DNA from 2 places in the Caldalkalibacillus salinus genome. Region 1 is predicted to be linked to the other one. Evidence: riboswitches for the same ligand, from Rfam matches in the RefSeq annotation. Region 1 holds a riboswitch; the other holds the start of a gene.
What was found. A riboswitch is a leader RNA that binds a small molecule or an ion and turns the genes downstream of it on or off. The one in region 1 is predicted to bind FMN.

Region 1 (5,041 bases):
TGAACGGGGTCACCTTGAAATAGGAGGGTGTGATACGGTAGACCTTGTCAAAGCATACGGAACACCCTTAATGGTATATGATGAGCAAGCGATTAGAGAGAGATGCCGCGCTTTCATACAAGCGTTTGAAGCTAAAGGTATCAAAGCGCAAGTGGCGTACGCGAGTAAGGCCTTTAGTAGTCTAGCGATGTGTCAACTCGTTTCAGAGGAAGGCATGTCTTTAGATGTTGTGTCTGGTGGAGAACTTTACACCGCACTACAAGCTGGATTTCCAAGCGAAAGCATTCATTTTCACGGTAACAACAAGACAGCGGATGAACTCATCATGGCCTTAGATGCGAATATCGGCTGCTACGTTGTCGATAATTTTACAGAACTCCACTTATTACATGACTTAGCGGCTCAACGTGAGCAGAAAGTTAACATATTATTACGAACAACACCCGGTGTTGAAGCGCATACTCATGAGTACATTACGACGGGTCAGGAAGATTCTAAGTTTGGGTTCAGTCTGACGAATGGTCAAGTCAAAGAAGCGATTAAGCAAGCATTGGGGAAACCCTATTTTGATGTCCTTGGCTTGCATGCTCATATCGGTTCACAAATTTTTGAAAAAGACGGTTTCTTGTTGACGATTCAAAAGATGGTCGAGTTTATAGAAGAGCTGGAACAGGAAGTCGATTGGCACTTACGTGTCTTGAATTTGGGTGGAGGATTTGGTATCCGATACCAAGAAGGTGATACCCCTCTAAAGATACAAGAGTATGTAGAAGCAATGTGTGATGAAGTCCGTCGTACATGGAACGCACGTAAACGACCAGTCCCTGAAATTTGGATAGAACCTGGACGAAGTATTGTTGGAGAAGCAGGGACGACCCTCTATACCATTGGCGCACAAAAGGAAGTGCCCGGTGTTAGACACTATATCTCCGTTGACGGTGGTATGAGTGATAATCTACGTGTGGCCTTATATCAGGCAAAGTATGAATCTGCCATCGCTAATAGAATGAGGGAAAGCTGCGATGAAACTTACACCATAGCAGGTAAGCTGTGCGAAACAGGAGATATTTTAATTTGGGATGCAGAGCTACCGCAAGCCCAACAGGGTGATGTGCTAGCTGTCTCCTGCACAGGCGCTTATGGCTATGCAATGGCCAACAATTATAACCGTATGAGACGACCGGCCGTCTTATTTGTTAATGAAGGGGAGGCCAATCTTGTCATTCGCAGAGAGACATACGAAGATATGATAAAGAATGATCTACCGCTACATGCACCGACGCCTGTTATCCAAAAGCTATAACGGGTGACATGGCATAAACGTTCAAAATGTAGTACAATGGCGTTTGAATAAGAAAAAAGGAAGTGTACGTATGTCAAAACAAGCAAAAGTTACGCTCGAAAACGGTCAAGAGATCGTCATTGACCTCTTTGATCAAGATGCTCCCAATACTGTCGCTAACTTTGAAAAATTAGCAAAAGACGGTTTTTATAACGGATTGACCTTTCATCGGGTGATACCTGGTTTTGTTGCCCAAGGGGGATGTCCTAACGGGACAGGAACGGGTGGACCTGGCTATACGATCAATTGTGAAATTAATGACAACAAACATGAGCGCGGGACTTTGTCCATGGCTCATGCCGGAAGAGATACAGGTGGGAGTCAGTTTTTCATCTGTTTCCAACCACAACCACATCTTGATGGCCAACACACAGCGTTTGGCCAAGTTGTTCGTGGAATGGAAAACGTCGATCAAATTAAGCAAGGGGATATCATGAAGGAAGTCCAAGTAGAGGAACAATAAACGAGCTAAAGGGAGGAGAGTCTATGTGGATTCTTCTCCCTCTTTTTTTAAAGGTAAGGGCTGTCCCTATATGCTTTTAAAGATAAAATAACTATAAAAAAGTAAGTGAAATGAAGCAAAAAGCGTAGACAGCCACCGCAAAAGAGAGTATACTTATCTTGAAATGAAAACTATATACACACGATCCTTCGGGGCAGGGTGAAATTCCCGACCGGCGGTAATAACGTTTATCTGCTTAAGTGAAACATTTAACAAAGTAAATGTAAGCATGGTAAACGTTAGAGCCCGTGACCCGTTCTAACGGTGTTAGAGCGGTGGATCTGGTGAAAAACCAGAGCCGACAGTACAGTCTGGATGGGAGAAGGAAATGGAAAGGTATGTTCAACACGTGTTTCGACTGGCCTATGTTGTCACTTTTGAAAACGGGTGTTGTGTACCTTTATTTCATAATGCGTGATCACTTTTTGATTATAAGTATGGCACGTTACGCCCTGGGGACTTTTTTTCTCAGGGCTTTTTTGCTACCCATTTCCATGTGTCGTGTGTGAACAACAAGAGGGGGCAAATGAATTGAGTCAGAACCAGCACTTAAAATATATGTCGCTCGCCTTGGATCTGGCCGCTGCTCAAAGGGGGCAAACGTCTCCCAACCCCATGGTCGGCGCCGTTATTGTTAAGGATCATCAAATCGTGGGTATGGGCGCCCACTTAAGAGCAGGTGAGGCACACGCTGAGGTGCACGCTTTAAACATGGCAGGAGATAAAGCACAGGATAGCACGATGTACGTCACACTGGAACCCTGTAGTCATTTTGGGCGAACGCCCCCGTGTGCTGATCAGGTGATAGAAGCCGGAATACGAAAAGTGTTCGTAGCGACTTTAGACCCTAACCCGTTAGTGGCAGGGCGGGGGATAAACAAGCTTGAAGAAGCAGGCATTGACGTAAACGTTGGACTGCTTGGGCAAGAAGCCACTGATCTGAATGAAGCTTTCAATTATTATATATTACACAAACGACCGTACGTCACTTTAAAGACGGCTACGACGTTAGATGGCAAAATTGCCACGGTAACAGGGGAAAGTCAGTGGATCACAAATGAAGCCTCCCGTGCTGACGTCCATATACTCCGTCATGAACATGACGCCATACTCGTTGGCGTGCAAACGGTGGTGAAGGATGATCCCCAACTCACCACAAGAATACAGGGTGAACAAGGTCATCATCCGACTCGTGTCATCTTAGATTCGGCCTTGAGTGTGCCTATAGAGGCGAGAATATTGGACACAAGTGTGGCCCCTACATGGATATTCACCACTGATCGGGCTGACGCTATGAAAAAACAGCACCTAGAAGCGCGAGGGGTCAAAGTGATAACGGTGGGAGATGGACCTAGAGTATCGCTTGACCACGTTCTGAATCAATTAGGTGAACAAAAGGTGACTTCCTTACTAGTCGAAGGGGGAGGAGCAGTGAACGCTACATTTCTCAAGGAGCATCATGTACACCGTATGGTACAGTATATCGCACCGAAGCTGATTGGTGGCAACGAGGCTCCCACGCCCTTTAGAGGAACGGGAATGATCCATTTGGCTGATGCACTCGTAATAGAGAATATAAAAGTTGAACAGCTTGGTGATGATATCAAAGTAACGGGGCATGTGAAAAAAACGGGTTAGAGTCAATAATAAAACGAATGTAAAGGAGAGGGCACCATGTTTACAGGAATCATTGAGGAAGTGGGCTATATACAGTCAATGACTAAGACTTCGAAGGATTACAAGGTGTCTATCGCTGCCAGTAAAGTCGTCGAAGATGTGCAGAATGGTGATAGCATATCGGTCAACGGTGCATGTCTAACCGTTGTTAGCTATACGCCTCAAGGCTTTGTGGTAGATGTGATGCCAGAAACTCTTAAAGCGACAAGCTTGGCTCAACTTCAACAGGGAAGTCAGGTGAACTTAGAGCGTGCGATGGCAGCAAACGCAAGGTTTGGTGGACACATCGTCTCTGGACATGTGGATACGGTTGGGAAAATACAAGACAGACGTACAACGGCTAATGCCACATACTTTCACATTGAGTTGGATCAAGATTGGTTAAAATATTTTGTACCAAAAGGTTCAGTGACAGTAGATGGGATCAGTTTAACGGTCATGGAAGTGCAGGATCCTATGATTACGATATCCATTATTCCTCATACATTGTCTGAAACGAACCTTCATGCGAAGCAAGTGGGAGACATGGTGAATATCGAATGTGATGTATTAGCGAAATATATGGAACGGCTCATCAACAAAAGGCTTGAAGGTCATGACATGACGAAGGGTGGTCAGGCAGGCCTCACGCAAGACATTCTGTCTGAGAACGGATTTATGTAAGATATTGTTCTCTTATAAAACAAGTAAAAAGCACGTTATATTTTAAGAAAAAGTAAAGAGGTGACGAAATGTCAAGCGTTTTTGATCCAGTGGAAGAAGCGATCTATGAGTTGATGCAAGGCAATGTCGTTATTGTTGTGGACGATGAAGATCGTGAGAATGAAGGGGATTTTGTTGCACTAGCAGAAAAATGTTCACCTGAATTGATTAACTTTATGGTCACACACGGAAGAGGCCTTGTTTGTGCTCCGATTACAGAGGAAAGAGCGAGAGAATTAGAGTTGAACCCTATGGTTGATCGTAATACAGATGCGCATGGGACAGCATTTACGGTGTCTGTGGATTACAAAACAACCACCACAGGGATTTCCGCTCATGAACGTTCCGACACAATCAAAGCACTAATAGATGAGAAAGTCAAAAAAAGCGACTTTAGACGTCCAGGACACATCTTTCCCCTAATGGCAAAGGATGGTGGCGTTCTCCGTCGGGCGGGCCATACAGAAGCGGCTGTAGATTTGGCTCGCATGAGTGGGGCTTACCCTGCAGGGATCATTTGTGAGATTATGAATGAAGACGGAAGTATGGCGCGTGTACCTGAGTTACGTCAAATCGCCGACCGTTTTGATCTTAAAATGATCACCATTAAAGATATGATTAAGTATCGTAATAGAAAAGACACGCTCATCAATCGAGAGGTAGAAGTGAACCTACCCACAGCGTACGGCACGTTTAAAACGGTTGCTTATACCAATCTAGTGGATGACAAGGAGCATGTGGCCTTAGTGAAAGGAGACATCGACCCAGAAAAACCGACGTTGGTACGCGTCCATTCCGAATGTTTAACTGGAGATGTG
Region 2 (5,041 bases), on a different contig from region 1:
CAGCATCCAGGCGGCGGTGTGTTTTTTCGTTCCTCCTAAAACCATACTCATCAAAGCAGTCAAGTGACTCCCAACGAAAAATGGTCCTATGATCGCTAAACCTGGTAATCCGTACTTTCCCCAAATCTTCCTCGCTCTTCTTTCTCGCTTGGATTCTTTGACAACCGTGTCTTCATTATTTTTTTCAGTTTCAACAATAGTAGTAGCATTCAGTGTATCGATCTCTTCGTTCCTAACCTTCGCCTGTTTTCTGTTTTGTCTCCAGCGTTTAATTTTATCAATGAAGACAATCATCAGAATCACTGTAGCTAAGTTCCCTAGTAATGCTAGAAGCAAAACAGGTATAGGTGCCAACCCAGCTATTATTGCAATGGGGATGACAACGGCGACCTCCAAAAACGGTATTGCGGCAAGCAAAGCCACTAGTATATATGCCCAAAGCCATTCAATAATAATAGATCAACCTCCTACAGTCCTATTACGTTTACCTAAGTATAACATGTCAATATTGCACAAGTATGACAAAAACCCTTTCTCATTTAGGTACAAAGAACTAATTTTGTTCGCCTTCTACTCATTTCGACAAATCCCTTTACTCGACTTTATTGCGCTTGTAGCCGCCATAACCATCGCTTCCTCCATTAAGAAAGCGATCATAGATCCTGTGGCAACTGTGGCAATGGTTGTCTCCTACCATGATGCCGTCCAGGATGAACAGCCCGCTGTTAATATGAAAGAAACGCTAGCAAATGTGTCTAATGGATTTAAAAAATTATTAGCAAAAGAAAATGAACCTCTACCTCAATCATCTTCGGAAGCCAAAGGGGGCGTCTCGCTTAAAGGTTAATCTGGAACAAAACCTTAGTGATTAAGTTTGTGATTAACAGGGATGATGTAGCCCTATGCTCCTGACAGGTGATAGGACAAGGGCTACTCAGTCTCCTATTTATCGTTTCACAAATACCACATTATCGGTACCCTAAGTGATGTAGTTCATTGGCTATGACCTGATAGCCCTCGGCATTGGGATGTAGATGGTCAAGGAATAGCAACTCTTTCTCCCTGCCTTTAAACGCGTGATAAACATCCGTTACTTTGATATGCCCTCCCTCAAATGACCTTAATTCTTTGTTGAATCTTCTAATCCATTTATCTGCTAAAGCTGAGCCTGGATACGGGTTATATAAATCCACGAGCCTGATGATATAGCGCTTTTTTTGCTTCCGTTTAAGGTGGTCAATTTGCTCTAACATGGACTCAAGATTGATGAGGTGAATGTTGAGGGCACGCTCTAGCACTTTCTGATCATGAAAAGCGACGAAGGTATCTGACGCCCGACGTAAATCATTGCCACCTGCCGTAATGGTGATGATTCGAGCATGCTTGATCGCTTGCCGCACCACTTTGTATTCGAGCTTCTTCAAGATCTCACCCGTAGTGGCGCCGTGTTTGGCAAATATGAAATGGTGTATTTCTTTGCCCAGTGTGTTCTCGGCCATTTCTTTGTACCTTTTCACAAACCCTGACTTTAAGATTGCGCCGATTCCTAAGCTGAGAGAATCGCCCAGAGCCACATAAAAAAGAGCATTTTGACCACGCTTTTTCTTTTTTTTAGCCATCTTGATCGTCAACCTTTTCCTTCATAAATTCTATAGCACTCTTTATCTATATATTCAAGAAAGGAATAGGCCGTCACCAGACCATTGATTTCTCCTTTAGAGACGTTAAACTTAGAAACGTCGTTAGTTAGATTTTTACAAGTTGAAGATATCGGATAGCGTACGAAGCAATTGCAATGTCACATGCTTCAAAATGCTAGATATCCATTCTCCCTGCGATATGTGGCAACGTCATCCACGGTTATCATATTAATGCCATACTGATGTGAAAAAGCGATAAGCTCCTGCTCCCTCGCCATATGCCCATCTTCTTTCATGATTTCACAAATAACAGCGGCGGGATAAAGTCCGGCTAGGCGCATGAGATCAATAGAGGCTTCCGTTTGTCCTCTTCTTTCCAACACGCCATTCTGTTTGGCACGTAAGGGAAACACATGCCCTGGCCTAACAAAATCTGTGGCCTTGGCATCCGCATCAATCAATCTCCTAATCGTGGTCGCTCTCTCGTACGCTGAAATTCCTGTTGTAACCCCTTCTAGGGCATCGACAGATACGGTAAACGCCGTTTGGTGTGACTCCTCGTTTTTATTCACCATTTGGGGCAATTCAAGATAAGTGAGACGTTCTCCTAGCATAGGGGTGCAGATGAGACCACACCCATTCCGAGCCATGAAATTGATGTGTTCCCCAGTTACCATTTCAGCCGCGCAGACAAGGTCTCCTTCATTTTCCCTAGACTGATCATCCTGTATGATCACCATCCTCCCCTGTCTTACGTCAGCCATCGCTTGTTCCACTTTGTTCAGAGCGGTTTGTATCATTCAAAAACCTCCTTAAGATTTTTGAATTGAAACAACCTAAAAATGCCTCGCTGTGGTAACGGGGCATGAGGAAATAAGCCTTACGATTATATTTTTTAATCGTAAAGCCACTTGTACCTTCTCCCATCCGGACTATACCGTCGGCCTCAGGTTCTCACTAAGTCAGTCACCCTCCATCACTGGTCCGTCTACAATGCTAACGACAAATAAAACTTTGTGATGAGAAGGTGAGTCGCGGGCTTAAACCTCATGGTTATCACCGCCGGTTGGGACTTTCACCCGACCCCGAAGGTTGTATTCAATTCACTATCACTATATCATAATGCCATTAACATTTGTTTCCTTAATTTCAATCTTTGTTTAAGTCGCTTTAACCATTGGCATGCGTGACTGTCTCTGGTTGTTCACTATAGGTTTGTTCTCTCTCTTTCTGATCAGTTGTTCCGCTGGGATCTTGGTTGGACGTTCTCAACGGTATTTCTTTTAGAAAGAGGGTTAATAGGAATGCTACGGTGACAATGATGGCACTAAACAGAAACACAAAGGTCAAGGCGTCGCTTAACGCGACTTTCAACGTATCAATCAGCTGATCAAAGGCAGGCCGCATCTGCTCTGCTAGCCGTTGTCTGATGCCTTCCAAGGCAGCTGCGTCCATGAGAATCTGTGGATTTTGCATATCTAACTCTCCGGCAACAGCAGACGATGGCATGGTCACATCCGTTTTGTTTAGCCGATCAATTATCCTAGAACTCATCATATACCCCATAATAGCAACACCGACCGTTCCCCCTAATTGTCTACATAACTGGGAAGTGGCTGTGCCTACACCTAAATATTTGTGTGCGACCGCATTTTGGACCGTCAATGTGAAGATAGGCATCGTCAGTCCTAATCCGATGCCGGTGACAATGAGATTGAATATGAGTACAGGTATCGTTGTATCAGGTGTTAGGCTGGTATTGAGATAGATGCCTGTGGCCATAATCCCAAAACCGAGTAAAGCTATGATTTTATACTTCCCTGTTTTGGTGATCAATTGTCCAGCTAGTGCACTACAACTCACCATGGCAATGGTCATCACCATTTCAATTAAGCCTGAGGTTGTGGCCGATCGCCCTAGGACCCCTTGCACGTAAAAGGGGACGTACATGATAACACCGAACATGGCCATTCCTGCTAAGAAAGAGATCGTATTAGAGACCGATACGACACTATTGCTGAACAAATGCAGAGGCACGACAGGACTTTTGACTCTTTTCTCCACCATAATAAAACTGATAAGAGACAGTAACGAGAGTGTAAACAGCCCTATGATTTGATAAGACCCCCATGCATACTCTGTACCGGCCCAACTAAATCCGAGTAATAAACTAAGGATAAATAGGGTCAGTATAAAGGAGCCTAAGAAATCAATTTTTTCTTTTTCCTTAGGTTCCGCTTGTGGATAAAGTCTTAAAATCATAAAGAAAGCGATAATCCCAATCGGAAGGAAAATCCAAAAGACCCATGACCAATGCATGTGGTCCACAATGTAGCCCCCTAATGTGGGGCCAAACAAGCTAGAGAGCCCAAAGACACCCCCCATGAGCCCTTGCCAACGCCCTCTTTCTCGTGGGGCAAACAGGTCTCCTATCGTCGTAAAGGCAGACGACATGATCATCCCACCACCGAATCCTTGTAACCCTCTAAAGATGATTAATTGATAGATATGACTTGAAAAACCACTGAGCACAGCTCCTATCATAAAAATACAAATCCCTGTTAATATGAAAATTTTACGTCCGTATATGTCGGATAATTTACCGACGAGTATCGCTGTCACGCTTGATGTGAGCATATATATGGTAAAGACCCAGTTAAAATACTCCATACCACCAATGTCCGCCACAATTTTAGGTAGTGACGTGGCCACAATGGTCATATTGAGAGCAGCAAATAGCATGACAGACATAATCGCGATCATAATGGTCACTTTTTTTCTCATATCTAAATGTTCCAAGAAGCCATCCTCCTAATCAGACGAATGCTCTGCCTGATATTGATCTAATGCGTGATAAATCTTATTGAGTGAATGTACCGTTGCTGCCAACTCTTCCTCTGAGAATTGGCCGAAAATCGATTCAAACACCTTCACATGCGCTTTTTTTTGATTCAACACGTACGCAAGCCCTTTATCAGATAACGAAATCACAACCATTCTACGGTCATTGGCGTCTCTTCCGCGTTCAATGAGCGCTTGTTTTTCCAGTTTATCGGCGATCCCCGTCGCAGCCCCTGGTGTGATACCGAAATAATGGGCGATGTCTGTCATTTTCATCTTGCCATGCTCGTATATCATAAAGAGTAGGAATAATTGCCCGGGTGAAAGCTCTTGAGCATTCTGTTTCATCACATCGACACTCGAACGGTGCACTTTCTTTAAGGATATCAACAACTGTTCGTAGACGTTCATATCTGCATCTTGACTCATATTAGTCCTCCCATTGCATATCTTTATCTATGTCTATCGTCTTATCATTCTTTTACTAAACAAGTTATATCACTTAAACTTATAAGGCATAAATATTTTATTTACTAAAATATTTATATGTTAAATATAGT

Region 2: linked by a shared signal. The riboswitch ahead of ribB (3,4-dihydroxy-2-butanone-4-phosphate synthase) and the one ahead of ribD (bifunctional diaminohydroxyphosphoribosylaminopyrimidine deaminase/5-amino-6-(5-phosphoribosylamino)uracil reductase RibD) in region 1 are both predicted to bind FMN.

What each region holds. Positions count from the first base shown of each region.
Region 1 is NZ_JAERVL010000001.1:192,667-197,707, forward strand. Features, by position in the region: gene lysA (diaminopimelate decarboxylase) at 1-1,303, shown strand, start outside; gene JKM87_RS00900 (peptidylprolyl isomerase) at 1,374-1,805, shown strand; FMN riboswitch at 1,986-2,175, shown strand; gene ribD (bifunctional diaminohydroxyphosphoribosylaminopyrimidine deaminase/5-amino-6-(5-phosphoribosylamino)uracil reductase RibD) at 2,376-3,482, shown strand; gene ribE (riboflavin synthase) at 3,519-4,184, shown strand; gene JKM87_RS00915 (bifunctional 3,4-dihydroxy-2-butanone-4-phosphate synthase/GTP cyclohydrolase II) at 4,253-5,041, shown strand, end outside.
Region 2 is NZ_JAERVL010000013.1:6,323-11,363, forward strand. Features, by position in the region: gene JKM87_RS09425 (small multi-drug export protein) at 1-396, opposite strand, end outside; gene JKM87_RS17900 (hypothetical protein) at 281-847, shown strand; gene JKM87_RS09430 (GDSL-type esterase/lipase family protein) at 969-1,619, opposite strand; gene ribB (3,4-dihydroxy-2-butanone-4-phosphate synthase) at 1,808-2,440, opposite strand; FMN riboswitch at 2,552-2,737, opposite strand; gene JKM87_RS09440 (MDR family MFS transporter) at 2,811-4,439, opposite strand; gene JKM87_RS09445 (MarR family winged helix-turn-helix transcriptional regulator) at 4,452-4,910, opposite strand.